Regions from separate parts of the Salinivibrio sp. EAGSL genome, predicted to be linked through region 1. Evidence: riboswitches for the same ligand, from Rfam matches in the RefSeq annotation. Region 1 holds a riboswitch; the other holds the start of a gene.
What was found. A riboswitch is a leader RNA that binds a small molecule or an ion and turns the genes downstream of it on or off. The one in region 1 is predicted to bind lysine.
Positions count from the first base shown of each region.

Region 2: linked by a shared signal. The riboswitch ahead of HLG76_RS02950 (Na+/H+ antiporter NhaC family protein) and the one ahead of lysC (lysine-sensitive aspartokinase 3) in region 1 are both predicted to bind lysine.

Region 1 is NZ_JABWMG010000019.1:56,577-71,776, forward strand. It holds gene HLG76_RS12225 (LuxR C-terminal-related transcriptional regulator) at 187-894, shown strand; gene HLG76_RS12230 (DHH family phosphoesterase) at 958-1,914, shown strand; gene galU (UTP--glucose-1-phosphate uridylyltransferase GalU) at 2,197-3,057, shown strand; gene uvrA (excinuclease ABC subunit UvrA) at 3,198-6,023, shown strand; gene HLG76_RS12245 (Wzy polymerase domain-containing protein) at 6,023-7,693, shown strand; gene HLG76_RS12250 (alanine--glyoxylate aminotransferase family protein) at 7,690-8,823, opposite strand; lysine riboswitch at 9,021-9,208, shown strand; gene lysC (lysine-sensitive aspartokinase 3) at 9,310-10,689, shown strand; gene metH (methionine synthase) at 10,728-14,387, opposite strand; gene HLG76_RS12265 (sodium:proton antiporter) at 14,570-15,200, shown strand, end outside.
Region 2 is NZ_JABWMG010000003.1:97,289-112,488, reverse strand. It holds gene clpA (ATP-dependent Clp protease ATP-binding subunit ClpA) at 1-1,121, opposite strand, end outside; gene clpS (ATP-dependent Clp protease adapter ClpS) at 1,167-1,487, opposite strand; gene cspD (cold shock domain-containing protein CspD) at 2,315-2,536, shown strand; gene HLG76_RS02955 (thymidine kinase) at 2,624-3,205, opposite strand; partial or broken gene HLG76_RS02950 (Na+/H+ antiporter NhaC family protein) at 3,316-4,898, opposite strand; lysine riboswitch at 4,987-5,168, opposite strand; gene HLG76_RS02945 (H-NS family nucleoid-associated regulatory protein) at 5,450-5,875, shown strand; gene HLG76_RS02940 (lytic transglycosylase domain-containing protein) at 5,934-6,905, opposite strand; gene HLG76_RS02935 (YcgL domain-containing protein) at 6,916-7,191, opposite strand; gene minC (septum site-determining protein MinC) at 7,460-8,122, shown strand; gene minD (septum site-determining protein MinD) at 8,140-8,952, shown strand; gene minE (cell division topological specificity factor MinE) at 8,954-9,223, shown strand; gene rnd (ribonuclease D) at 9,280-10,413, opposite strand; gene fadD (long-chain-fatty-acid--CoA ligase FadD) at 10,499-12,190, opposite strand; gene HLG76_RS02905 (alpha/beta fold hydrolase) at 12,312-13,271, opposite strand; gene HLG76_RS02900 (Slp family lipoprotein) at 13,288-13,830, opposite strand; gene HLG76_RS02895 (hypothetical protein) at 13,855-14,154, opposite strand; gene tsaB (tRNA (adenosine(37)-N6)-threonylcarbamoyltransferase complex dimerization subunit type 1 TsaB) at 14,189-14,884, opposite strand; partial or broken gene HLG76_RS02885 (ATP-dependent DNA helicase) at 14,885-15,200, opposite strand, start outside.

The DNA.
Region 1 (15,200 bases):
AACGCGATCAGGTTCCAGATTCTGCGCTTGCAATGGCGTAACAATGCGTTACCACAAAGTGGATATACCTGAGCAATGAAAATAGTTTAAACTGATACAAATCTTGCCTCGCCTTGGCGTTTGTGAACGGACAGTGCCCAGCGCTCACGCAGCGACGCCGGTTAAGTGATCATTAGTAGGATGCTTATGAACCAAGCAGAAACCACTTCAGACCATTACACCCTTCTTCTTATTTCCCAGCCTAGCATGTCTGTTTCGGCGTTAATGACGTGTTTAGAAAAAGAAACACATAGTGCCGTTGAACTCGTGCCTCCCCACGAGATTGCAGCCAAACTGACTGCGCGTTCTGGACTGGTGCTCATTGATCTCAATGCCTTTGATGACACCGCTACCGACCAACTCAAACAAACGTTAGCACCCTTTGCCGAGCAACACGTATTCGCCTTACTCAATGCCCATGATTTGAGTGCCAAAGAGCTGGCGAGCTGGCCTTTTATCAAAGGGGTATTTAAAAAAGAGGATGAAGTACATCACCTTTGTCACGGCATTGAAAAGATGTTTTCCGGTGAGTATTGGTTGCCCCGCCATAAAATGGCTGCCTTAATCCATTATTACCAACAGCATCACCAGCAAACCATTGACGAACAGGCGGTAGTGTTGACTAACCGTGAACAGCAGATTTTGCATCATTTGGTCACAGGTGCCTCAAATCAAGATATCGCCAATGCCTTAGCGGTGAGTGAGCACACAGTCAAATCGCATCTGTATAACGTGTTTAAGAAAATCAACGTCAAAAACCGTGTCCAAGCGGTGTTCTGGGCGAAAAATAACGCCTCATTAATTGGCTTTACCGGACAAGAAGGTCCAGTCGATAATGACGAGGTCAATGGGTAACTTGGACCGCAGCTGTCCCCGCGTTACCATGGTGTGATTCTTAGCCAAAAAGGACGTTGTAGGATGGCTTTCGATGTATTTAATGGCGATGCAGACGGCCTAGCGGCATTGGTGCAATGGCGTCTTGCCTACCCTGAAGCCAATACGCTGATCACCGGGGTAAAACGTGATATTGCACTGTTAAAGCAGGTTCCCCTGGCCACTGAGCAGGTCACAGTGATGGATCTCTCCATGGCCAAAAATCAAGCTGCTCTTGACGCTTTGCTCGCCTCCGGCACCCAGGTTTTTTATGCCGATCACCACCAAAGCGGCGCCGTGCCTCAATCGCCTTTGCTTCACGCCCACATTCATACCAGCGCGAACACCTGCACCGCCTTAATTATTGATAAACTTTTGCACGGTCAATATCGAGAATGGGCGCTGGTTGGTGCCTATGGCGATAATCTCCATCGCACCGCTAACGCCCTCGCCCACCAGTCACAAATAGCAGCCAGCCAACGTGATCGGCTTGAACAGCTTGGCCACTATCTTAATTACAATAGCTATGGCGCCAGTCTGGATGATCTCATCATGCCTCCTGCCATCTTATATCGGCATCTGTGTGGCTTTGATACCCCCTATGCCTTTATGCGCGCTTATCCGGACATTGTAACGACCTTGGCAGAGGCCTACCAAAGCGACCGTGATAAAGCGAAAGCGCTAGCGCCTGAAACCACTGGAGATGGGGGTAAAATTTATCTGTTACCGGATGCTGCTTGGGCGCGTCGCATCAGTGGTATGTTAGGCAATCAGCTGGCAAATCAGGCGCCCGACAGTGCGCATGCTGTACTGACGCCGATGCCGAGCGGTGATTGGATGGTCAGTATCCGCGCGCCGTTAAATCGTCCCTCTGGCGCGGTACAGTTAGCAGAGCAATTTGCTACCGGTGGCGGTCGGGCTGCCGCGGCGGGCATCAATGCCTTGCCTGCCACCGCCTTATCGGCATTTACCGCCGCGTTTATGGCACATTTTTCGCCATAGCGGGATCAGCAATACCGAAGCCGTCACGCTATCACGCCCTGAGTATGCTTACGACTTGCGTCGCTGCCTGTAACCCAGCAAACTATTGCTCGATAACAAACTATTGCTTTATAACAAACTGTTGCTCCATAACAAACTGTTGCTCCATAACAAACTGTTGCTCTATAAAAAACGTTTTGCCTCATAAGATATATGCTGAGTGGCCACTTATTCGCAAGCCGGTAAGTGGCGTACATACAGCCTAACGTGCTGATGGCGACTCGATAAAACAAAGGATCCACGATGATTAAAAAATGTCTGTTCCCAGCGGCTGGCTATGGCACCCGCTTTTTACCGGCGACCAAATCGATGCCGAAAGAAATGATGCCGGTGGTCAATAAACCCCTGATTGAATATGGCGTAGATGAAGCGTTGGAAGCGGGCATCAATGGTATGTGTATCGTCACGGGGCGTGGCAAACATGCCATTATGGACCATTTTGATAAAAACTATGAGCTCGAACATCAAATCAGTGGCACCAATAAAGAAGCACTGCTGGACGATATTCGTAATACGATAGAAAAAGCCTCCTTCACTTACATTCGCCAACATGAAATGCGCGGGTTAGGACACGCGATCCTCACGGGGCGCGATCTGGTCGGCGATGAGGCCTTTGCGGTCGTCCTTGCTGATGATCTTTGCATTCATCCAGGCAACGGCGTGCTTAACCAGATGGTCGCGCTCTACAATCAGTTCCGCTGCTCCATTGTCGCCGTCGAAGAAGTGCCAGAAGATGAAACCCATAAATATGGGGTGATTGCGGGCCAAGAGATCAAAGATGACCTTTTCCGCGTAGACAATATGGTAGAAAAACCCGATCCCGGTAATGCACCGAGCAATCTTGCGATTATTGGCCGTTATATTCTCACGCCCGATATCTTTGATCTGTTAGAAAACACCCCACCAGGTAAAAATGGTGAGGTGCAGATCACCGATGCCTTGCTAAAACAAGCGCAGTCAGGCTGTGTGCTTGCCTATAAATTTAAAGGCGAGCGCTTTGATTGTGGCAGTGTTGAGGGCTTTATTGAGGCCACAAATCACTGCTATCAGCATCACTACCTCGGTAGCAGTAACAAAGATGAGGCAACCGTCAAAAATCCGTAGTCGCCTCAGGTGCACTGGCGCGAGTGGTTTTTCGATACGAGCAAAGGCTGTGTAAATATACAGCCTTTTTGTTTGGTCATGGTCGTGTCTGTGCGATACTCAACGACCAACCAGTGAGCTGATTGAGTAGTAGGATAATAATGGACAATATCGACGTCAGAGGCGCGCGTACGCACAACCTCAAAAATATTAACGTGACCATCCCCCGTGATAAGCTAATTGTCATCACCGGCCTGTCTGGCTCAGGGAAGTCATCACTCGCTTTCGATACCTTGTATGCCGAAGGTCAACGTCGCTATGTTGAGTCTTTATCATCGTATGCGCGTCAATTTTTATCCTTGATGGAAAAACCCGATGTTGACCATATCGAAGGGCTGTCACCCGCCATCTCGATTGAGCAAAAGTCGACATCACATAATCCCCGCTCCACCGTTGGCACCATCACTGAAGTCTATGACTATCTGCGTTTGCTGTACGCCCGAGTGGGAGAGCCACGCTGCCCCACCCATGATGTCACCCTAGCGGCACAAACCATTAGCCAAATGGTAGATAAAGTGTTGGCCCTGCCTGAAGGCAGTAAATTAATGCTGCTGGCACCGATTATCAAAAACCGAAAAGGTGAGCATGTAAAAACACTTGAAAACCTCGCTGCTCAAGGGTTTATTCGTGCGCGGATCAACGGCGAGGTGTGTGATCTGTCCGATCCACCCACGCTGGAGCTGCAAAAAAAACACACCATCGAAGTGGTGGTTGACCGATTTAAAGTACGCGACGATCAACAACAACGTTTAGCTGAATCCTTTGAAACCGCGCTCGAACTCACGGGTGGCAGTGCGGTCATCAGCTGGATGGACGGCGACGGTGAAGAAATCATTTTTTCTGCTAACTTTGCCTGCCCCCATTGTGGTTACAGCATGCAAGAGCTAGAGCCTCGCTTGTTCTCATTTAATAATCCCGCCGGTGCGTGTGGCACCTGTGACGGGTTAGGCGTTCAGCAGTACTTTGATCGCAAACGCGTGATTCAAAACCCTGCGGTCAGTCTCGCAGGTGGTGCGATCCGAGGCTGGGATCGTCGTAACTTTTATTACTTCCAAATGCTGCGTTCACTGTCTGAGCATTACGGTTTTGATCTGGAAACGCCCTGGCAAGATCTCTCCGGCACCATGCAAGATATACTTTTATATGGGTCGGGGCCGAAAGAGATCGAGTTTAAATACGTCAACGATCGTGGTGATATTCGCGTACGTAAGCATCCGTTTGAGGGGATCCTCAATAACATGGAGCGCCGTTATCGCGATACCGAGTCTAATGCGGTGCGCGACGAACTCGCCAAATATATTGCCACTAAGCCCTGCGCCAGCTGCGGTGGCTCGCGTTTACGTCAAGAAGCTCGACATGTTTTTATCGATAACCGTAACCTGCCAGAAATTTGTGAGCTCAGCATTCAGCAGGCGCTCGATTTCTTTGAACAACTGTCGCTTAGCGGCCAACGTGCAAAAATCGCCGAAAAGGTGATGAAAGAAATCCATGACAGGTTACGCTTTTTGGTCAATGTCGGGCTCAATTACCTTAACTTGTCACGTAGCGCCGATACCTTATCCGGGGGAGAAGCCCAACGCATTCGACTCGCCAGTCAAATTGGTGCTGGCCTTGTCGGTGTGATGTACGTATTGGATGAACCATCGATTGGCTTGCATCAACGAGATAACGCGCGCTTACTGGATACCTTGGAGCACTTGCGCGATCTGGGCAATACCGTGATGGTGGTTGAACATGATGAAGACGCTATTCGTGCCGCGGATTACATTATCGATATAGGCCCAGGGGCGGGCGCGCACGGCGGCGAGATCGTGGCAGAAGGCAGCCTTGACGATATTCTTGCCAGTGAACATTCACTTACCGGGCAGTATCTTTCTGGCAAACAAGCGATTGCGGTGCCAGCACAACGGATACCGCGCGATCCCAACAAGATGTTGACGCTCAAAGGTGCAACCGGAAATAACCTCAAAAATGTGGACCTGCACTTACCTGTCGGCTTACTCACTTGTGTCACGGGCGTGTCGGGATCTGGAAAATCAACCCTCATCAACGATACCTTCTTTAAAGTCGCCCACCAGCAATTAAACGGTGCCACGACCGCGGATCCTGCGCCGTATGCCGAGATTGATGGCCTAGGACACTTTGATAAGGTTATCGACATCGATCAAAGCCCCATTGGCCGTACGCCGCGTTCAAACCCCGCCACTTACACTGGGATCTTTACCCCGATTCGTGAACTGTTTGCCGGCACACAAGAAGCACGGGCACGAGGCTACAAGGTGGGTCGCTTTAGTTTTAACGTACGCGGTGGCCGCTGTGAGGCCTGTCAAGGCGATGGGGTCATCAAAGTAGAAATGCACTTTTTGCCGGATGTGTATGTCCCTTGTGATGTGTGTAAGGGCAAACGCTACAACCGCGAGACACTTGAAGTACGCTATAAAGGCAAAACCATCGATGAAGTCCTGGCAATGACAGTGGAAGACGCGCGTGAATTCTTTGATGCAGTGCCAGCCATTAAGCGTAAGCTGCAAACCTTGATGGATGTTGGCTTGAGCTATGTGCGCCTAGGCCAAGCGGCGACGACCTTGTCTGGTGGTGAAGCGCAACGGGTGAAGTTAGCCCGAGAGCTGTCCAAACGCGATACCGGTAAAACCTTATATATTCTTGATGAGCCAACCACAGGGTTACACTTTCATGATATTCAACAACTGCTCAATGTTCTCCACCGCCTACGTGAGCAAGGGAATACTATTGTGGTTATTGAGCATAATTTAGATGTGATCAAGACGGCCGACTGGATCATCGATCTGGGGCCTGAGGGCGGCAATGGCGGGGGTGAAATTATCGCCCAAGGCACACCGGAATCGATTGTCGATGTGATCGGCAGTCACACGGCCCACTTCCTCAAGCCAATGTTGGAGCGATAATGACGTTAGTGCTGCCGCCTAGTCGTGTCATACGCAAGCCGTTGACGGTGCCCTTTTTGGTGACCTTAACGGTATTGTGGCTGATTTGTCTGCCTCTTTACTCGGTTGCTCTGCCGCTGGTAGGCATACGTCACCCGGCGGCGGCGCTATCATTACTCACCTTGGCATTTGCGCTTGGGTTCGCCAGTTTGGAGGTTATCCGTCAACACACATGGCGAGCCACTCGGCTGACCGGCACATTGGCACTTGCGACCGGCTTGGCGATGATGCCCTATTTTTATCCGCAGGCACTGGGCCACAATAGTGGCTATGCGCTCATCGTTTTAGCGCTAAGCTTTGGTTTTTTCTCAGCCCTACAGCAGTTTATTTTTAATCACGCCCAACGACAAAAACTACTGGCCGTCTTATTGTTGGCCTCCTGGTTAGCGGTATTGTCGGTATTAGGGAACCAGCCTCCGCCGGGCATGGCACCCTTTATGTTTGATCAATGGGTCCCTCACCTCCCTCCAGCCGTGACTCACACCTTATTGTTAACCGGAGTCACGCTCGCCGCCTACATTTTGGCCAGAGAGCCCAGTGGTCGATATCGTCACCCGGTTAGCCAAGGCTTACTCGCGTTAACACCGCTTGTGTTGATTCCGATATTGGCGATGCAAGAGCAACCCTTACTGTTGCTATTCGCCCTGTGTGCGATTGGCTTACAACAAGTGTATTTAGCCCGGTTTGCCTCGCGACGCCAGCATCGTATGTGGATGATCGCTATCTCGGCAGGGGCATTTTTGGCGGTATTTGGTCTCAGTGGTCAAGACAACTGGCACTGGCTCACCGCCGACGATCAGCGCGCACTGATGCTGGCGTGGCAGCAATGGCAAATGACGCCATTTTTTGGAGTGGGCATGGGCAATGGTCAGTCAACGTTGCTATTACTGTCTGCCTCACAACCGAATCATTCCGGCCCGGTGACGTTACCCAGTGCTTTAATCCTGTGGCTCCTTGAAGGGGGGCTCGTTATCGCCTGCGGCTATCTTGTGGTGTTGGCCGCGCTAACACTTCGTATTCTACGTGCACCGTCAGGAACACGTAGAATATTGATCGCCTTAGTATTGCCACCACTGACCGGCCTGATGATTTATCCAGCCAGTGGCACACAGTGGTTTAACGGGGTATTGTTATTGATTTGGTTATATTGGTTAGACAACTTAACCGGTCGATATCGTCGTTATCCCGTGTTTTCACACCGTTATAGTCAGCGTGTCGCGAGCCGTAGTGTGATCATGGCGCTGGTGCTCGTCACCTTACTGAGCTTGTCATCCGTTTACCTCGCCAATCGCTATCTGCGTGATTCCTTATTAAGTTCGCAGCGTTTTACCTTGTATCAGCAACACCCATGGTGGCAGCAAAAACTGCACCGCGCGCAACAAGACCGTCACTTTCAAGCGAATTTGGCGCACTTATCTGACGTAGCACGCCACCAGCATTTGGATGATTTACTGCGTCAAGTCGCGCAACGCCCACGCTTTTCGGGCTATCAGCATGCGTATCAGGTTGCGTTACAAATTGGTGATCATCAACGCGCACGCGATATTCAACAAGAAGCGCGCTATTTATACCCGCAAGCAAGCAAAGTATGGACCACTCGCCATACCTTGCCCGATACCTTAACGCCTTAACGTAACGCGTTTTCTAACGCTTTCAGACACAGCGCCACATTCTCATGCCGTGCCCCGTAGCCCATTAAGCCAATGCGCCACGCTTTACCGGCGAGATCGCCCAAGCCGGCACCAATTTCGAGATTATAGGTCGTGAGCAGGTGCTGACGTACTGCCGCATCGTCCACGCCATCCGGAATAGTGACCGCGTTAAGCTGCGGCAAACGGTAAGGCTGATCAACCACAAAAGTGATACCGAGCTCATCCAGCCCTGCTTTGAGGTGTTGATGCATGTCTTGATGACGTTGCCATGCATGCTCAAGCCCTTCTTGATAGAGCCGCAATAAAGACTCATGCAAGGCATACAAACTATTGACCGGCGCGGTATGGTGATAGCTGCGTTTCCCTTCTCCGCTCCAATAACCAAGCACCAGGCTTTGATCGAGAAACCAACTTTGTACCTTGTGGGTTCGCGATTGCATTTTAGCCACAGCACGCGGTGAGAAGGTGACAGGCGATAAGCCAGGGACACATGACAAACATTTTTGGCTACCGGAATACACGGCATCGAGCTGCCACTCATCGACTTTCAATGGCACGCCACCGAGTGAAGTCACGGCGTCGACAATGGTTAAGCAACCGTGCTCCCGCGCCAATCTCGCCAGTGTTTGCGCATCCGAACAAGCGCCGGTTGAGGTTTCAGCATGGACAAACGCAAGCGTGCTGGCATCCGGATGGGCTTTTAACGCAGCCTCAACTTTTTCTGGACTAACAGGCGCACCCCAGGCATCGTCGACCATCACTGCTGTCGCGCCGCAACGCTCGACATTTTCCCGCATACGATCGCCAAACACACCATTGCGACAGACAATCACTTTTTCACCCGGTTCAACTAAGTTGACAAAGCAAGCTTCCATCCCGGCACTGCCTGGCGCCGAAATCGCCAGGGTAAAAGGGTTATCAGTTTGAAACGCATATTGAAGCAGTTGTTTGACTTCATCCATCATCGCGATAAACAAAGGGTCAAGATGTCCGACAGTCGGACGGCTGAGTGCCTGTAGCACTGCAGGATAAATATCAGAGGGGCCCGGGCCCATTAACGTGCGAGCCACGGGCTGAAAAGATTGAATATCGGAAATTGAACGTGCCATAACCTTTCCTTGTTGTTGGTACACACAGATGACCGTTATAGCATATTTTTTCGCCATATCCCTATTGCCTGGCACGTGAACTGTGTGATCGCTGGACAATTTTGCCAAGGCACTGATCGTGACCAAAAGGCAGTTGACACCCTGTCATCTCGCCCGTAATGTAAATGCTGTTCACGGGATAACCAACCCGGGACTGAACATGCAGAAGAGGTGCATTTCTCAGGCAGTTATCATGCGGAGCCCCACTCCAAGGTATGATAATCAGGGGAGACAATGCCGAGGTGGCGTAAGCTTGGGGGCGAAACGCTGCCGGCCTAGGAGGCTGAATCCTTCAGGCTGTCACTTGTCATCCCTACAGGAAGACAGGTGGAGCGCTTCTGGCAGTCCATGCCTGCCGTTTGCTCTTCCTTCTTTTTTGCGGTCCCTACAGCGGTCACGATGTGACTTCTGATGTTCCCCATAATGAATTGATTAAGACCCATTTGTATGATGAGAGGGGAAAAGGACGTGAACCCATTACCACCGATTTCAGTCGCTAAGTTTGGCGGGACGAGCGTTGGCACTATCGATGCCATGCAACAAAGCGCTGATGTTATCGAGCAAAACCCACATACCCGCTTTGTGGTGATCAGTGCGTGCGCAGGCGTCACCAATCACTTGGTTGCACTGGCACAAGGGATCAACGACCCACAAGTCCGTCAAGACAAACTGGTTGCCATCACCGCTATCCATCAAGCGATATTAAACGCGCTTCCCGCTTGCCAGGACACGCAAACAGCAGTCGATGACTGGCACCAAACGATTGCCGACTATGCAAATACCGCAACCTCTGCCCCCAGTACAGCGTTAACGGATGCGTTGGTCGCTTGTGGTGAGCTCATCTCAACCTATATTTTTACTCACTTGCTCAATAGCCGAGGCATGGCCACGGTGAGGGCCGATGCGCGAGCGTTATTACGCACCGATAGTCACTTCGGCTGTGCCCAACCGGATCGACAACAAACCAAGATTCAGTGCCAGAACCAATTACTCCCCCGCTTAGCGACGCATTTAGTGGTCACGCAAGGGTTTATCGGTGCTGATGCGAACGGGCATACCACCACCTTAGGCCGTGGCGGCAGTGACTACAGTGCCGCGTTATTCGCCGAGGCGATCGGAGCAGAAAGTTTGGCCATCTGGACCGATGTCCCCGGGATTTATACCACCGATCCACGAGTGACTGATCGTGCTCGTCCTATTAGTGAAATTAGCTTTAGCGAAGCTTCGGAAATGGCTACCTTTGGTGCCAAGATCCTCCATCCATCGACGTTAGTGCCCGCGGTACGCCAGCATATCCCGGTATTTGTCGGCGCGGCGAGAGCCCCCGAACAAGGCGGTACCTGGATCCGTGAGCAAGCGCACTCAGCGCCGCTGTTTCGTGCCGTAGCCCTCAGGCGCAACCAGACCATGGTGACACTGACCAGCTTAAACATGTTTCATGCTTGTGGTTTTTTGGCCAAGGTGTTTGAGATCTTGGCGCGCTTTGAAATCTCAGTCGATTTAATCACGACCTCGGAGGTCAGTGTCTCTCTGACGCTGGATCAAACCCATACCCAGGGTGACGCACCGCAGCTGCCGGAGGCTGCCATCGCCGAGCTCACGCAGTTATGTCAGGTAGAGATCTGTGCGAATCTAGCGGTTGTTGCGCTGATCGGTAACGATATGAATCACACACCGGGCGCGACAGCGCCGGTATTTAGTGCGCTTGCTCAATATAAACTGCGCATGATTTGCTATGGTGCCAGCAATCACAATATCTGTGTGGTGGTCGACGATCACGACGCGACCCATGTCGTACAGCGGTTACACGCTGACTTATTTGAGTAAAAAAAGGCCAGCACATGTGATGTGCTGGTCTTTTTTCATTAGGCGTTTAAGTTTGGCCCGAGCCATTTTTCCGCGTCTTTGCTGCTCCACCCTTTGCGCGCCGCATAACTGTCACGTTGATCATCTTGAATCTTCGCCACCGCAAAGTAGCGTGATTCAGGATGTGAGAAGTACCACCCCGACACAGATGCGCCTGGCCACATGGCATAGCTTTCGGTGAGTGTCATGCCCGTATGCGCTTCTACCGAGAGCAACTGCCAAATTTTTCCTTTCTCGCTGTGCTCAGGGCAGGCAGCATAACCCGGAGCCGGCCGGATCCCTTGGTATTGCTCCCGGATCAAGGCATCGTTATCGAGCGTCTCATTGGGCGCATAGCCCCACAATGAGATCCGAATTTGCTGGTGCAGGTATTCTGCAAAGGCTTCTGCTAATCGATCGGCGACCGCTTGGATCATGATCGCGTTGTAATCATCCCCTGCAACTTTATAACTTTCCGCCAAGGCATACTCGCCAATGCCGCCTGTCACCGCAAACGCACCAATCCAATCAGGCTGACCACTGGTTTTCGGCGCGATAAAGTCCGACAAGCAATAATTGGCGCCGCGTGGCTTTTTGGTTTGCTGACGTAAATGGTTCAGTACCGTGCCCACCGTTTGCCGTGATGTGTCAGTATACACCTCGATATCGTCCTCTAGGCTGTTGGCAGGAAAGACACCACACACCCCTTTTGCGGCGATCAAGCCTTCGTGCTCAAACCGGTCGAGCCAAGCATTAGCGTCTTCATACAAACGGCGAGCTTCTTCACCCACCAGCTCGTGGTCTAAAATCGCCGGGAATTTGCCGCTCAGGGACCAGGTCATAAAGAAAGGGGTCCAATCGATATACTGACGTAATGTCGCTATCGAGACATTATCGTAAACATGGACGCCCGGCCTCGCCGGCTGGGGCGGCGTGTAATGGGCCCAATCGGTTTGCCATTTGTTTGCCCTTGCCGCGTCCAGGGTGACAGGCGGAGTGCGGGGTGTCTTGCGTTGGTGCTGCTCTCGTACTGACACATACTCTTTTTGTAAGCGCGCGACAAAGTCCGGATATTGAGCCGGCGATAATAGCGATGCACAAACGCCAACGGCACGTGACGCATTCGACACATACACTACAGGAGCCTGGTAATGCTGCTCTATTTTCACCGCGGTATGCGCTTTGGATGTGGTCGCCCCCCCAATCAATAGCGGAATATCAAACCCTTGCCTTTCCATTTCTTTGGCGACATTCACCATTTCATCCAACGACGGCGTGATAAGGCCTGACAAACCAATAATGTCGACTTGCTCCTCGCGCGCCACTGACAGGATTTTATCGGTCGGCACCATCACACCGAGATCAATAATCTCGAAGTTATTGCATTGCAGCACTACGCCGACAATGTTTTTGCCAATGTCATGCACGTCGCCTTTTACCGTGGCAAGTAAGATCTTGCCATTGGTCTGCCCTTGCTGCTTTTCAGCGTTGATATAAGGTTCAAGATAGGCCACGGCTTGTTTCATCACCCGCGCCGACTTCACCACTTGCGGCAGGAACATCTTACCTTCGCCAAATAAGTCTCCCACCACATTCATGCCCGCCATTAGTGGGCCTTCTATCACTTCCAACGGTTTACTCGCCGCCGCTCGAGCTAGCTCAGTATCTTCAACAATAAATTCGGTAATGCCTTTAACCAGTGCATGTTCAAGCCGTTTATCCACTGGCCAACTGCGCCACTCCGCGGTTTCTGCCACTTCGTTTTCACCGCGGTCGCGGTAGCTGTCCGCCAACGCCAGTAAACGTTCCGTGGCGCCATCGTCTTTGTTAAGCACCACATCTTCCACCGCCACACGCAGCGATTCAGGCAAATCATCATAAATGGCTAACTGGCCAGCATTGACGATGCCCATGTCCATACCGTTTTTAATGCAATGGTAGAGAAACACCGCATGGATCGCCTCACGCACTGGGTTGTTTCCGCGAAACGAAAAAGACACGTTAGACACGCCACCTGAAATCATGGCATGCGGCAGGGTTTGTTTGATATCTGCGACCGCATTGATGAAGTCGACCGCGTAGTTATTATGCTCATCAATGCCGGTGGCCACCGCGAAGATATTAGGATCAAAGATAATGTCTTCCGGCGGGAAGCCGACTTGGTCAACCAGCAGGTGATACGCGCGCGTGCAAATCTCGACTTTACGTTCACGTGTATCAGCCTGGCCTTGCTCATCAAACGCCATCACAATCACAGCGGCACCGTATCGACGGACTAAGTGGGCTTGTTGAATAAACGCGGCTTCCCCCTCTTTAAGAGAAATTGAGTTCACAATCCCTTTACCTTGGATACACTTCAGTCCGGCTTCAATGATCTCCCACTTTGAGGAGTCAATCATCACCGGTACCCGAGCAATATCGGGCTCAGCCGCACACAGATTGAGAAAACGTACCATGGCTTGCTGTGCATCCAACATGCCCTCATCCATATTGATATCGATGATTTGCGCCCCGTTTTCCACTTGCTGTAACGCCACCTCAAGCGCTTCGTCGTATTGTTCTTCGACGATTAAACGCTTAAAACGCGCCGACCCAGTGACATTGGTGCGCTCCCCCACGTTCACGAACAGGCTTTCAGCATTAATAGTTAGCGGTTCGAGCCCTGATAGTCGACATGCCACAGACTGAGAGGGGCGCGCACGGGGGGCATGTTTCGCCACCACCTCGCTGATCGCTTGAATATGCTCGGGTGTGGTACCACAGCACCCACCCACCAGGTTAATAAAGCCAGAAGCGGCCCATTCGTCGATATGTTTTGCCATGTCTTCAGGCGAGAGATCATATTCGCCAAACGCATTGGGTAAACCGGCATTGGGATGAACCGAAACAAATCCTTCGCAGATCTCACTGAGCTCTTTGACGTACTGACGCAATTCGGCTGGCCCCAGCGCACAGTTCAAACCAAAAGAAAGCGGTTCGACGTGGCGTAAAGAGTGATAAAACGCCGCGGTGGTTTGCCCAGAGAGCGTACGACCAGACGCATCGGTGATGGTGCCAGAGATCATAATGGGTAAGCGCACACCTCGGGCATCAAAGACTTTTTCAACAGCAAAGGCACAGGCTTTCGCGTTCAAGGTATCAAAGATGGTTTCCAACATGATGAGATCAACACCACCATCCATCAACGCCTCAGTGGACTCCGCATACCCCTCAACCAATTGATCAAAGGTGACATTACGAAAGCCAGGATCGTTCACATCTGGAGAGATAGAGCAAGTGCGATTCGTGGGTCCGAGAACCCCAGCAACAAAGCGTGGTTTTTCTGGGGTTTTCGCCGTCCAGTGGTCAGCCACGTCGCGAGCAAGACGCGCAGCAGCTAAATTTATCTCCGCACTGATGGCCTGCATGTCGTAATCGGCCATGGCTATCTGGGTCGCGTTGAACGTATTGGTTTCTATGATGTCCGCGCCCGCGGCCAGATAGTCGCTGTGTAACGCTGCTATTTTTTCAGGCTGCGTCAGTACCAAAAGGTCATTGTTACCTTTCACATCACAATGCCAGTCTTTAAAGCGTGCGCCGCGGTAATCGGCTTCGCCGAGTCCTAAGCCTTGGATCATGGTGCCCATACCGCCATCGATCACCAAAATACACGTAGAGAGACGCTGTGTTAATCGATCCATTCTTACCCCGTGATATCACCATCCTGATTGCGATAGTTTTATCCTACCACAGCCATTTTGGAAATCTAGACGTCTATAAATATCGATTAATTTTGATCTATTTCAATTCAGCTGTTCGTTTTGAGCGCAATTTCTATTAATATTTTGTAACTCTTTCATTCCTCGTCGTACTAGGAAGCTGCATGTCTACCTACGCAATCCTCAGTTTCATGGCTGCTGCTGCCATCTTTATCGCCTTTATTAATAGTAAAATCAGCCGAGTACAAACGACTATCGCGATCACTGCAAGCTCTCTACTCCTTTCTCTTTTGATCGTGATCGCCGGTCAATACCAAGCCATTCCGTTAAAGGCGATGGCAGAGCAAATATTGACCGATATCCACTTTGATGCCTTTTTACTCAAAGGCGTACTCGGTTTCCTTTTATTTGCGGGCGGTATTGGTGTCAAGCTTCCCCATTTCTCTGATCAAAAATGGGAAATCACCACCCTCGTCCTCGGCGGCCTGTTGGTCTCTGTCTCGCTGGTTGGTGCGGGTATTTGGGGCGTCTTCCAACTGATCGGCATTCCTTTTGATTTTATCTATTGTTTATTGTTTGGGGCGCTGATTTCTCCAACCGATCCTATCGCGGTGTTGGCCATTGTTAAGCGGCTACAGGCACCTAGGCGGATCACCACCCAAATCGAGGGAGAGTCACTGTTTAACGACGGGATCGGGATTGTTATTTTCGTGACGCTTTTTACCTTGGCGTTTGGCGACAGCGATCCGACACTCGGTGGTACGATCGCATTGTTCTTACAAGAAGCTATCGGTG
Region 2 (15,200 bases), on a different contig from region 1:
GTATACCGCACTTCATGATGAGCTTCGTATTTCGGTTTCAAGCCCATCAAGATCTTGGTGGTATCGTCGATAGACGGCTCCAACACATCAATTTTTTGGAAGCGACGCGCCAATGCACGCTCTTTCTCAAAGATAGAGCCGTACTCTTGGTAGGTTGTCGAACCAATACAACGTAACTTACCGCTGCTCAGTAGCGGCTTGATCAAGTTTGCAGCATCGACTTGGCCGCCACTTGCCGCACCCGCGCCAATGATAGTGTGGATCTCATCAATGAAAAGTACGGCATGATCTTCTTTCTCAAGCTGCTTTAAAATTGATTTAAAGCGTTTCTCGAAATCACCGCGATACTTGGTCCCCGCCAAGAGCGAGCCAATATCTAGCGAATAGATGACGCAGTCTTTAATGACATCGGGCACTTGGCCTTCGACAATGCGCCACGCCAGCCCTTCGGCAATCGCTGTTTTTCCCACGCCGGCTTCCCCCACCAGCAATGGATTGTTCTTGCGACGACGGCACAGCACCTGAATGGTTCGCTCAAGCTCTTTGTCACGACCAATCAAGGGATCTATGCCACCGACGCGCGCCAACTGGTTTAGGTTGGTAGCAAAGTTTTCTAAGCGATCTTCACCTGGGTCGGCGCCCGCTTCTTCTGTCCCCATATCGCTACTGGGAAGATCTTCACCGTCGTCTTTGGTGGTGCCGTGGGAGATATAGTTCACCACGTCTAAGCGGCTGACATCATTTTTCTTCAACAAATAAGCCGCATGCGACTCTTGCTCACTGAAGATAGCGACAAGCACGTTCGCACCACTGACTTCGCTGCGCCCCGATGACTGAACATGGAACACGGCCCGTTGCAAGACGCGCTGGAAGCTCAACGTGGGTTGTGTTTCTCGCGACTCATCATCCGCCGGGATCAGCGGTGTGGTTTGTTCAATAAACGCGTCGAGTTCTTTGCGTAGCGCCTCCAGATCAGCTCGGCATGCCACCAGCGCTTCATGCGCCGCCGCATTTTCGATTAACGCGAGAAGCAGGTGCTCCACCGTCATAAATTCGTGGCGTTTTTCACGCGCACGTGCAAACGCGCCGTTCAAACTTGCTTCAAGTTCTTTGTTAAGCATAAAGGCACCTCCCTCAAAAACCGCGCTAAAGCGTGATGAAGCAGCTTACGCTTTCTCCATCGTGCACAGTAGCGGATGGCCATGCTCTTTGGCATACATCATTACCTGTGCCACTTTCGTTTCAGCGACCTCGGCAGTAAACACACCGCAGACCGCTTTTCCTTCATAGTGCACCGCCAGCATGACTTGTGTCGCTTTGTCCACATCCATGGCAAAAAACGTCTGGAGCACTTCGATAACAAACTCCATGGGAGTGTAGTCATCATTGTTGAGCACCACCTTGTACATCGATGGCGGTTGTAACTTAGTTTTTTCTGACGCCTCAAGCTCTGCGTCAGGCAAACCCCATTGATTCCAATTACTCATAACCACTTCAATGCATTGTTAGGGTATCAAGGCTCATTGTGTGGCGGGGCAGCACTGCCATCCACGAATCCCGTCCACCTGTCTTTAAAGTTAAGCTACAGATTGTATTCCAGCAACCTTTTCAATGCGAACATCGTTTGTCTGAGCAATTGTTAATCATGGTAGTGCTTTATCGTTGCACATATATATAGGGTGAAACACGCAAATTCGTTCACTGACTATGCCAAAGCCCATGAAAATGTGTTACCAACCGGGTGCCTGTATGCGTGCACAAAAAAAAAGGCAGACATACACCTACCCGATGGGCTATCACCACGCAAGCAGGATCATATGTTCGCTTATCCTGTGTTCTTTCTTCTTACAATTATTCAATAAACCTTCATGTTTACGCATTTGGCGCTAACACTCATTCGTAAACTCGATACCGCGCCGGCAAACAACGTCAAATCACAACAAAAAAACAAAATTCTCAAACAAAATATTATTAAACAATGTGTTATATAAAACAAACCATAAAAACAACACTTATCACGAGCGAAAAAGCATCGATAACAGTCCGACATTCATGCAAATGACATGTCTGTTCTTTAATGAATTATCGTCACTCCCTCACACTTTTTCGATTTATTATTACATTCTTGTTATATGTTATAGCCAGCGCTTGACTGCCTAAAAGTATCTACTAAAGTGGATTGTGTGGTAGGTAAATGACCAAGCTGGCTTCGGTCAGTCTGCGCTAGGGGGAATCCCAAGCTCAAGGCTAACCAGAAGGTGACAAGGCGTTTATCACGAGGTATGCAAAGTTTGATGCAAGAAGGATGTGTCGCATGGAAACTGGTACAGTAAAATGGTTTAACAATGCAAAAGGATTTGGCTTTATTTGTCCAGGAGAAGGGGAAGGAGACGTATTCGCTCACTACTCTACGATTCAAATGGATGGATATAAGACATTAAAAGCGGGGCAAACCGTCAGCTACGAAGTCGAGGAAGGACCTAAAGGCTACCATGCCAGCCAAATTGTGCCAGTCGATCAAGAGGCAGTGAAATAGCACTGATCCCGATCGGCCAAATTGAAGAAAAGGCGAGCTGTTGCTCGCCTTTTTTGTCTTTTCAGTGTGTCACACCGGTTCCATTGCTCAGAGCAGTCCGAGCATCTGCTTGTAGTGGCGACGACAAACAGAGACATAACGTTCATTGCCCCCAATCACAACCTGATCGCCATCTGCAATCGCGTTGCCTTCAGCGTCTTGCCGAATGACACGACTGGCTTTACGTCCACAATGACACACAGTTTTAAGCTCCACCAATTTGTCAGCCCACGCGAGTAAGTACTGTGACCCTTCAAACAATTCACCACGAAAATCGGTACGCAAACCATAACATAGGACAGGGATCCGCAATTTATCCACGACATCGGTCAGTTCCAGTACTTGCTGCTTGGTTAAAAACTGGCTCTCGTCAATTAACAAACAGTCGACTTTGTCCTGAGATAAAATGGCCGCCACATGCTCAAACAACGACGTTTGGTTGTCATACAGATGTGCATCCGCGTCCAGGCCTATACGTGAACTTATTTTACCTTGCCCGTAGCGATTATCGATCGCGGCGGTGAACAGTAAAGGCTGCATCCCACGCTCTTGATAATTGAACGCAGATTGCAACAAGGTGGTCGATTTACCGGCATTCATTGCCGAATAGTAAAAATATAACTGGGCCATAACTGTCTCTACACGTAACGCCCTACTTCAGGGCCAACATCATTCAATACACCGGCATGCTACCGAACCCGCAGAAAAAGAAAAGCCCCGTTTATGCGGGGCTTGAAGGACTATCCTTTCAATTGACAGGGCCGCTTTTTAAGCCAAAGTAACCCCGAGCACAAAAGAATGAACGCCAGCGTCGACGCGGCTAATGACCATAACAAAGAGGCGGTAAAGCCAAGCACTAAGAGCCAAATGTCGCAACGACTGCGCCCCCGATTGCATAAGGTAGCTGCGTGGCGACGTGGTCAATATGCCCACAGCGCGCCCCTGTTGAGGATAAAATAGTGGTATCTGAGATAGGAGAACAATGATCGCCAAATACAGCACCGGCTAATACCGCAGACAGCATCGGCAACATCAGCGCAATATCCGTCGCTGCCGCAAGATCCCCCGCAATCGGGAGCATAATACCAAATGTGCCCCACGACGTGCCCGTGGCGAATGCCATCACTGCCGCCAATAAAAATAAAACCACAGGTAACAATTGAGCAGGTAGGTTACCTTGCACTAACGAGGATAAATATTTACCCGTTTGTAAATCACCAATGATATGGCCAATCGACCAAGCAAATAGCAATATAAGAATCGCACCAAACATTGATTTAGCGCCGACCCATAACGTCTTCGCAATATCGGGCTTAGCAATGCCTTGTTTAACCGTCATCACTAGCGCAACAAACAGGCCGGCCAGTCCGCCCCACAGTAATGACATGCCGACGTCGGTATTCTCAAACGCTCCCAGTATAGAGAATGCATGATGATCAGCGGCTAAAGATTGCGCACCGGTGTAAAGCATGGCGCTAATCGTGGCGATCACTAGCACGACTATCGGGGCCACCAGATCCGCTACACTGCCATTTTCACTTTCTTCGATGCCTAAATCATCGCAAATATCAGCACAATGTTCGCTTTCATCACCTAATCGGCTGCCTTTTTTTGCTTGGTATTCAAATTGGCGCATGGGGCCAATATCAAGCTGAAACCAGACCACGGCAAACACTAACAGCAGCGCAAAAATGGCATAAAAGTTCATCGGAATCATGATGACAAACGCACCCAGTGCGGTGTAATCGGTAACACCATGCGCAACCAAGATAGAGCCAATAACGGTAATGATATAGGCTCCCCAGCTGGAAGCCGGTGTAATCACACACATAGGCGCCGCTGTCGAGTCGAGAATATAGGCAAGTTTTGCCCGTGAAACATGAAAACGATCCGTGACTGGGCGAGAAACGGCCCCCACCGCTAAGCTATTAAAGTAATCATCAACAAAGATGAATACCCCAAGAAAAGCAGCCAGTAACTTCGCACCACGTTTACTCTTAATCCGGCTTTGTGCCCAATTCGCAAACGCGCGCGTCCCCCCTGATAAGGATAATAACGCGGTAATCATGCCCAATAATATTAAAAAGGCGAGGATACTCAAGTTCCAGCTGTTTAAACCGCCATCAGCGATAAATAAGCCAGTGATCACGTCCAGTAAATACTGACTAGCGGGCACAAGTGAAAAATCCGTCAGTAATACGGTGCCAAGGATTATCCCCATACCCAACGACAATAAGACACGTCGAGTTGCAATCGCGAGACCCAAGGCCAGCAACGGAGGAAGCAGTGATAAAGCGGATGAAGAAAAGTCTGTTAAGTTCATGATCTCAATATCAACCAGGTGGTTGGAGATCTACTGCAGAAACGAAGACGGTAAGGCGTGGTATTACACGGCAAACAACTTGCCTCCTACATACAGTAGCGCTCCATAGTGTGTTTCTAAGTACTATGGCAGTGCTGCCCCTATTCGGTAACAGCCCCAGCTCAATCGGTGTGATGACCTGATTGGCTTCGGCATTGTTTCCTTTTATGCGCCCTCATCGGTATCACCCTCTTGCGCATGACTCATAAACAACGCACCTCTACGTTAAGCGAAGTGCATTCTACACATCGTGCTCACTATCGCAACTGTTTATGTTTGAAAAATCATCGGCTCGTTGTCAGGCGTTCTATTCCTTTTCCATGCCAATGATAAACGACGCGCATTCTATTTTTTTAGACACAAGAATCAAAACGCCAATAAAACTATACGCTAGGATTGCGAATAACTTGCAAATAATGAACAATGTGGCGTATTAATATATGTAATATTGTATATTTCATTTATACTGCTATCATCCTTCTATTAACAAATAAATTAAACAGGAACCAATAATGTCTGATGCAATGAAAGCGTTACTCAACCTGCGTAGCTTACGCGCTCTTGCCAAAGAGATGTCAACCGAGCAACTAAACGAAGCGTTAGAGAAACTACATACCGTGGTTGAAGAACGTAAAGAAATTGATCGCGAAGAAGAAGCAAAAGAACAAGAGCGTTTAGAAAAGCTAGAGAAATACCGCGAAATGTTAGTGGCCGATGGCATTGAGCCAGAAGAGCTCATGAAGCTATTAGGTGGCAGCACTAAAGCGAAAACACCAGGAAAGCGCGCAGCACGTCCAGCTAAATACCAATATACTGATAATGACGGTTCACATAAAACATGGACAGGTCAAGGCCGTATGCCTAAGGTTATTCGCGAAGCGACGGAAAGTGGTTCTGCAACACTCGACGATTTCCTCATCCCTGGTCAAGAAGCATAAACTTTTTACCAAGGAAAAAGAAAAAAGAGGCCAAGGCCTCTTTTTTTGTTATAGGGTATCAATCAAATTTAATTCTATCGGCTAAATGACTAACCGCCAGAGCAAAGTAATGCGAGCGGTTCCACTTCAATAAGCTTTGATAATTATTGTAGACCAAATACGCTCTCCCCTTTTCATCATCAGGCTGAATGAGCCATGCTTTGATGTCGACCTTGGGTAACGCTTGGCCGTTCATGCGTCTTACGCCTTTCGTCTGCCAGTCACTTAACAATAAGCCCTTGTCTGCTCCGGTACCGAGTAGAGACCGATCAAGCTGTTCTGGAACTTCAACTTGCCGACCCCATGTGTAGGTATCATCCCAGCCAGCTTGTTTCAGATAATTCGCTGCCGATGCAAAAACATCGGCCTCCGTTTGCCAAATATCCTTTTTACCATCTTGGTTGCCATCCACAGCATAATTAATAAACGAACTGGGCATAAACTGAGATTGCCCCATTGCTCCCGCCCATGATCCTTTCATGTCTTCGGGGGCAATATGACCTTGCTGTAATATTGTCAGTGCTGCCATGGTTTCTTTACGGAAAAAAGCTTCTCGACGGCCATCAAATGCCAATGTCGACAATGCCTCAATCACATTATAACTGCCTTGGAGCTTACCAAAGTTACTTTCAACGCCCCACAGGGCAACAATAAAACGTGGTTGCACCTGGTATTGTTCACCCACTTTTTTTAATGCGTCATAATGCTGATTGTAGAGCTTTTTCGCTTGCGCCACTTTCCAGTCTGGTACCGCTCGAGGAATATACTCGTCTAAAGTAAGGCGCCGCTCGGGTTGATTTCGATCTGAGCTCACCGCACGTTCATGATATTCAATCCCGTCAAACGCTCGCTCGAGCAATGCATCGCTAATCCCTGCCTCACGAGCTTCATCTTTTAATGAGGCCACATATTGTTCAAATCCTGGCTTGGCCATCACTGGGCTAACGATTAATGCAGCCGCCATACAGGCTGAAATCATACCTTTGCGCATAGTCTTCCTTTTACAGTTTTTCGTTTCTATTACGAATAGCCTGCAGCGCTACGTCCGGAGGTGGGGGCAGCTGTACAAAAAACCCCTCCTCTTGCAGGCTTTGCTTTACCTTGGTGATATTGACCACCGCAAGCTTTTCACGCTTGTCTAAGTCAATCATCATTGCGAACTCTGGTTGCCCAAAGCTGTTCATCAGCGCCTCTGGCACATCATCAAATTTATCTTTCTCTGCAAGATAAAGATAGGTGCCTTCTTTCTTTTTGCTTCGATAAATTGCGCAATACATCTCAAAAGTCCTCACGAGCATGCCATAAAACAGGCGATAAATTGTCATCCTCGGGCAAAGGTTTGTTAAACTTTACCGCAAAGTGTATCAAAACACGTATTTGCGGTGGTTTCTCACTATAAAGCTAAAAAACATCATTAAAACGAGAAATCTGACTCGAAAAGCAAACCTTGCTTGCCGCATCCGTGCTGTGAATATACCATGCTATTCAACGTCTGATAATGCGCGTCTGACTCGTGTTTTAACGACAGAACCGGGATCGAATCACATGCTTAAACAACCGGAGTTGAAAGGCTCTACTTTCACCCTATCCGTCCTCCATCTTGTTGACGATAACTTCGCCGCGGCGGCTGATGTGCTGGCCGAGAAGGTCACTCAAGCACCTGGTTTTTTTGAAGGTGCCCCCGTTGTGGCTGATGTTCAACGCCTTTCTCAATGTCCTGACATCAGTGCGTTAAAGCGCTGTTTACAGGCAACGGGAATGATTCTTATCGGACTGACTGGGGTCACGCACAACCATACACGCCAACTTGCGCTAGATTCGGGACTGGCCGTGCTTAAATCAAGTAAGCAGTCACGGATCGCAGATCCGATACAAACGCCAGCAAAAGTGGTCACCGCGCCTGTTCGTTCCGGCCAGCAAATTTATGCTAAAAACGCAGATTTGGTCATCTTGAATCATGTTAGCGCCGGGGCAGAAGTGATTGCCGATGGCAGCATTCATATTTATGGCGTGCTACGAGGCCGAGCAATTGCCGGCGCATGCGGACAAAAACAAGCACGCATTTATTGTCAGAACCTTCAGTCAGAATTATTGTCAGTGGCAGGTAGCTATTGGCTGAATGATAAGATTCCACCAGAACATGTTGAGCGGCCAGCCATGGTGTCGCTTAATCAAGAAAGCTTACAGATTGACCCCCTCACGCTATAACAGAATAAGGACGAGGAATGGCACGAATTATTGTAATTACTTCCGGCAAAGGTGGCGTGGGAAAAACCACCTCAAGTGCAGCATTAGCGACCGGATTAGCATTAACAGGCAAAAAAACAGCGGTTATCGATTTTGATATCGGTTTACGTAACCTGGACTTGGTGATGGGGTGTGAACGCCGTGTTGTCTACGACTTTGTTAATGTCATTAATGGTGAGGCGAATCTCCATCAAGCATTGATTAAAGATAAACGAGTAGAAAACTTGTTTATTCTACCCGCTTCTCAGACACGCGATAAAGATGCGCTGACCAAAGAAGGGGTTGAACGTGTTTTAAAAGACATGGACGAGCTTGGTTTTGAATACATTATTTGCGACTCTCCTGCGGGCATCGAGGCTGGCGCATTAATGGCGCTGTATTTTGCTGATGAAGCAATTGTCACTACCAATCCTGAAGTGTCATCTGTGCGCGATTCTGACCGTATTCTTGGTATTCTTGACTCTAAATCACGCCGCGCAGAAAACGGTGAGGAGCCGGTTAAACACCATTTATTAGTCACTCGTTATAACCCTGCACGTGTGACCAATGGCGAAATGCTAAGTGTCGAAGACGTTGAAGATATTCTACGCATTCCTCTGCTGGGCGTGATCCCGGAAAGCCAGTCGGTATTACACGCCTCGAACAAAGGTGAGCCTGTTGTGCTTGACCAAGAGTCTGACGCAGGCCAGGCCTACGAAGATGCCATCGCTCGTTTGCTGGGTGAAGAGCGCCCCTTCCGCTTTATTGAGGAAGAGCGTAAAGGTTTCTTAAAACGCTTATTTGGAGGCTAATGTGGCATTGCTAGAATTCTTCCGGCCCACTAAGAAAAAGTCCGCCAACATCGCGAAAGAGCGTTTACAGATTATTGTTGCCGAGCGTCGTAGTGCCGATAGCCCTGCTCCAACCTATCTGCCTCAGCTTAAGCAAGATATCTTAGATGTCATCCGGAAATATGTCGATATTGCGCCAGACCAGGTATCGGTTAGCCTCGAGCAAGGGGATGATGATCTGTCTGTTTTAGAGCTAAATGTGACGCTCCCCGAGGAGGGAAAGGACCACTAATACGGCCCCTTTTTCTCAAAAACACGAAAGCGGTGCACAAGCACCGCTTTTTAGGTTTAGGCGGTTGGCTTTTTGGGAATAACCGCTAACAGAGCATAGCCAATTAACGTGTAACGCCATCCTTTTGCTAATTCGGGGCGTTTCTCTTCTTGGCAATCGTCTCGCCATACCCAAGTAATCAGCTGATTCAGCTGCTTTTTGGAGCCAATAAACTCTGGCGCTAATCCAGCGTTATCAGCCGCTTCTTGCACTTTTTCTTTAATTGCTTTGATCACCGCTTTATAGCCTGGTTCATCGACCAATCGTGTCAGCGCTGGCGGGCATTTATCCGCAGTCATCTTGTCAGCCTGTTTTGCGATTTTTATCAGTGTTTGTGCATGATAGCGAATTTCAAAGCGATCAAACCCATGTTCCTGCATTTGTTCTACTGTACGTATATCGTATCGCGCCATTTTCCAAAGGTGCTGTTCTTTGACGATAAAATTAAGCGCCATGTCACGACGTCGTGCCTCTTTGGCTCGCCATTTTGCCAACGCTTGCAATACTGCCAATTGTTGTGGATTCAACTGCCAAGCATATTTAATCTCTCGATAGACGGCATCATCCGCCTTTGGCTGCTGTTTTTTCAGGCAAAGCAGTGCGCACTCCTCGACGATAGCATCTTGCCACGGTGTCTGCGCTAAGGCGTCAGACAACGCCTGATAAAGTGGCATCAAATAGTAAACATCTGCTGCGGCGTAGTGCTTTTGCTTGTCGGTCAGTGGTCGTGCACACCAGTCAGTGCGTGACTCACCCTTGTCCAGCGCCACACCGACATAACGCTCAACTAAACTTGCAAACCCTTCCGATACACCATGGCCTAAAAATGCTGCCATGATTTGGGTATCAATCATTGGTGTCGGTAGCGCACCCGCATGGTGTAGAAACACCTCTAAGTCTTCACTGCTCGCATGTAGCACCTTGGTCACGCTGACGTCGGCCATTAGTGCCCACAAAGGCGATAAATCGTCAATCGCGATAGGATCGACCAGCGCGAGGCACTCCCCGTCATAAAGCTGAACTAAGCCCAGCTGAGCATAGAAAGTGCGAGTGCGGACAAACTCAGTATCGACCATCACGGTTGCTTGCTGACGAAGACGCGTGCATATAGCCACGAGTTGTTGAGAAGAGGTGATCAGTTGATAGTTCACAAAAAAGCCCATAAAGAAAATGCCGGCGATGCCGGCATTTCGTGATTCGTTATCGCTAGTTTACCCTTTTCTGGGTCGGTTCGCATCAAGCCGACGCTTTTTGCGCAGGCGCTTCAGGCTCGTCCCTTAACTCACGACGCAAAATCTTGCCAACATTGGTTTTAGGTAATTCATCCCTAAATTCCACCACACGCGGTACCTTATAGCCCGTAAGATGCTTACGACAGTGGGCAACGAGATCATCTCGCGTGAGCGAAGGATCTTTTTTCACCACACAGATCTTCACCAATTCGCCTGAGTTCTCATCAGGCTGGCCAATCGCTGCAACCTCGAGCACTTTTTCGTGCAGGGCGACCACGTCTTCCACTTCATTTGGGTAAACATTGAAGCCTGATACCAAAATCATGTCTTTTTTGCGGTCAACAATGTGCAAGAAACCATCATCATCAAACTGCACCACATCACCGGTCGCTAACCAGCCATGTTCATCAATGCTCTCCCGTGTGGCTTCAGGCCGATTCCAGTAGCCTTGCATCACCTGTGGGCCACGTACTAGAAGCTCACCGGGTTGATTATCGGCGACATCGTTACCTTCATCATCGACAATACGGACCTCAGTCGAGGGCACGGGCAAACCAATTGAGCCATTGTAGTCTCGCAGATCGTACGGATACGCGGCAACCAAAGGTGAGCATTCGGTTAACCCATATCCTTCGAGTAAGTGCTTACCCGTCAGTTTTTTCCAATTTTCAGCCACTGCACGCTGTACCGCCATGCCTCCTCCCACGGTCAAGCGTAGGTTCGAGAAATCGAGCTCATGGAAATCTTCGTTGTTGAGTAAGGCATTGAATAACGTATTTACGCCGGTGATCGCGGTAAATGGATATTTTTGTAGCTCTTTCACAAAGCCTGGAATATCACGCGGGTTAGAAATCAGTAAGTTCTGCCCCCCCATCTCGATAAACAACAGGCAGTTTACGGTCAACGCAAAGACGTGATAAAGCGGTAATGCAGTTACCACCACTTCTTCACCCGCATTAAGCACCGGCTGGTAGGTACCTTTTGCTTGATAGACATTCGCCAACATATTGCGGTGGGTTAAGATAGCGCCTTTCGCCAATCCAGTGGTGCCACCCGTGTACTGGAGGAAAGCGACATCATCGCCTTTCAAGAAAGGCTTAACGTATTGCATTCGGCGACCACGACTCAGCGTTTGGCGCATCGATGTGGCATGAGGTAAATGATACTTGGGTACCATTTTCTTCACGTATTTGACCACAAAGTTCACCAAGGTTCCTTTGGCGCGCGGGAGTTGCTCGCCTAAGCTGGTCAAAATCACATGCTTGACTGGGGTATTGTCGACCACTTTTTCTAATGTATGGGCAAAGTTACTGACAATCACAATGGCCTTTGCTCCCGCGTCCGTCAGCTGGTGCTCTAACTCACGAGGGGTATATAACGGATTGACGTTAACAGCAACACAACCGGCACGTAAAATGCCGAATAAAGCAATCGGATATTGCAGCAGGTTTGGCATCATGATCGCAACGCGATCGCCTTTTTTCAGCTTCAGCTCATTTTGCAAATAGGCCGCAAACGCGCGGCTACGCTCTTCCAATTTACGAAACGTCATCACCTGCCCCATATTAATAAAGGCAGTCTGGTCGGCGTACTGTTGAACAGAATGTTCAAACATTTCAACAAGGGAGCGATGAGCATCTGGATCTATTTCCGCCGGCACATCCGACGGGTAACGATTAAGCCATACCTTTTCCACTGGCTTTCTCCTATATTTCTGCTGGTCGGCTATTTTGCCCACTTCGATCGACGCAAGGTATAATTCAAACAAGTGTTTAACCTGCCTACCATAACGTTAACATTATTTTTACACGAGCATTTTAAGTGCGCGTTTGAATTTTGGTCACAAAATCCGTTATCAACGACACAGTTTGTTGCGGTTGTTGAAGGTGGCAATGATGGGTTCCGGGAAGCTCAGCGAGGGTGAGTTGTTGAAACCACGTTGCCCGGATGGCCGCATCTGTTGAGCGAAATGCAGGATACCCATCTGTCGCCCGAATCGCCAGTACTGGGCAATTGATCGCTCGAATAATCGACTCACTGTGAGCTGGCGACATCCGATAAAGCGCTTCTGCGCCTAATTTGGGGTCATGACGCCAGCGTACGCCTTGTGTACCCACCGAAAGTCCTCGAGCCACCAAAGGCAGAAGTGCCTCAAGCGACACTTTATTTATCGAGGCGCGTAACCGTAGCGCCTTAAGCGCCGAATCAAAGTAACGGGGGGCCTTTGCTCGTAAAATGGCCCGTTGATTCAAGCTGTTCGCAAAACGTTCAGTGACCGTCTGCTCAGGTTCCGCGATCGGGCCGAGCGCTTCAATGGTCACCATGGCATCAATACTATCGGGGAAACTGGCCGCATAACAGCTAGCGACCACCCCACCCAGTGAATGACCCACCAGCACCACCGGCCCTGTGTGACCGAGCAGCGAGAGCGATGAGTGGTTCAGCACTTGGTGCAGATCATCAAGATAGTCAAAAAACGGATAATAATAATCACCGGGTTTGTGTTCCGATAAACCATGCCCTGGCCAATCAAACAGAATGAGCCCAAAATCTTGCGGCAATAAAGGAAGCAGCGAATGAAAACTCGCGAGATTATCTTGCCAACCGTGCATGAACACTAATGTCGGTGCGCCATGGCTGGGCGTACGCACAGCCGCCGCTACCTGAATGTCTGCAAGCGGGATAGATGTGGTGACCAACCCCGAGCAAAGGCCCACTTGCTCAGGGGGCTGGGCCAATAAAGCATCAAGCTTTGCACTTAACGGTGTGGATAGCATGGCGACCCGTTATGGGTTAAGGAAGGGTAATCACGCTTTGCACATGCCCGGTACCGACACCGATACGAAGTCGAGAACAATACGACCCGTAACAATACGGCCTGTCATCATCAATCACTTGTTGCTCAATATTCCATAATTGATGTCCTTTCACCTTAAGCACTGGGTAATCATAGGCGTACGCATCGACCATACCTTGCTGGCGTGAGTCAAAGTCGCCGAGAATGGTAATCGGCCGCCCTTTGGCATAATCAGCAGGCTCCACAAACCCATCAAAAACGGCTTTAAAACGCCCGAGGGATGAGGCCTTAATATCGGGACGCCCCACATCTGAGATTGGTAAAGCTACGATTTCTACAACCGAGTCAGACTCCCGGTTGTTGACACCGACAATCATCCCGCCTAAGCGCACTTCTTCGCCTCGTTGCGCCTCAGTCATTTTCGCCACAACTGGATATTCAGTCACGGGCTGATCCATGCGTCCTTTGAGTGTCTCCGGCAACGTTGAGCAGCCGGTTAAAACCAAGGCACCAAGAACGACTAGCCAATAGGGTTTCATACAACACGCTCCTTTTGTGCGCCATTAAACGTATATATCGACCCCAACCAAGCTCAACAGTTCCTCTCGCCGTGTTTGGTTTAACACGGCGAAGTAAGATTCCATTGCCTGCCGACCTCGACCATCAGGTAAATCATATTGTACCTGTTGCTGCGCTTGCTCAGCTTGCGCAACCGACACTGGGTCAACGCGCTGGCGAACCGCGTTGGCAACTTGCGTCGTCTTCGGCGTTTGCTTGCGTGTGGCTTTCTGTTTGTTTGCCGCACGCTGGGATTGATTAGATCGGGTCGTCTGTGGGGACGGTACACCGTTAATCGATACCATATTCGCTTCCTATGCTCACCGACCGACTACCGGCCTACTCTCGCCCGGGTAATTTCTTCCACGTGACTTTATCTCGCAAATAGGTAGGGCTGGCTAGCTCGGCGGCCACCGCTTCTCCTGACTGGTACGCGTGTTGTGCAATCGCGATCATATCTTGCGCTTGCGGGTACAACACATCTGACCTGACGCTTTGCAATCCCAACTGGATCTCTAGATCAGGATAGGCAGGCCAGCCGGTTCCTGCCAATGTCCAAACACCTTGGTTAGAGTGAGGTAAAAGCGCATCAGGTGCGACGACCATTTCCTCACCTAAACACTGCCAACGACCTGTTTGTGTGCGTTGGTACTGACCGACATATAACTCGCCCATCCGCGCGTCAATCGCAGCGAGGACACGGGTTGCGCCGCTCAGTCGGTAGCTTTGTGCCGCCATCGCCTCTAGCGTCGACACGCCAATCATGGGCAAATCCGCGCCAAAAGCGAGTCCTTGGGCAATACCAATACCAATGCGTACACCGGTAAAACTGCCCGGCCCGCGGCCGAACGCCAACGCATCCACCTGGCTGAGTGCGACGCCGGCTTCTGCCAGGACTTCATCAACCATCGGCAGGATCTTATTCGTGTGTTCGCGTGGGGCGATTTCACTGCGTGAAATAACATGATCGCCACAACTAAGTGCCACTGAACAATTCTCCGTCGCCGTATCGACGGCAAGTATTTTTAGCGTCATTTAACCCTCTATAGGTTGATGTGATAAATGCGAGTGAACGGTTTTATTGTCCGCCTCTGAGGGCGACAAAAAATCGTCAATATGGTTAAGCTCCCGTGTCCGTGGGATAGCAGGTAAACTGCGTAAAAAGGTCGCGCCATAGGCACGGGTGACTAAGCGGTTATCACAGATAATCAATGCGCCATAGTCTTGTTGATCACGAATCAATCGCCCCACGCCTTGTTTAAGCGTGATCACTGCTTCGGGAATTTGTACCTGAGCGAAGGGATCGCCACCTTGCAATTTGCAGTCTTCAATGCGTGCTTTTAATAAAGGA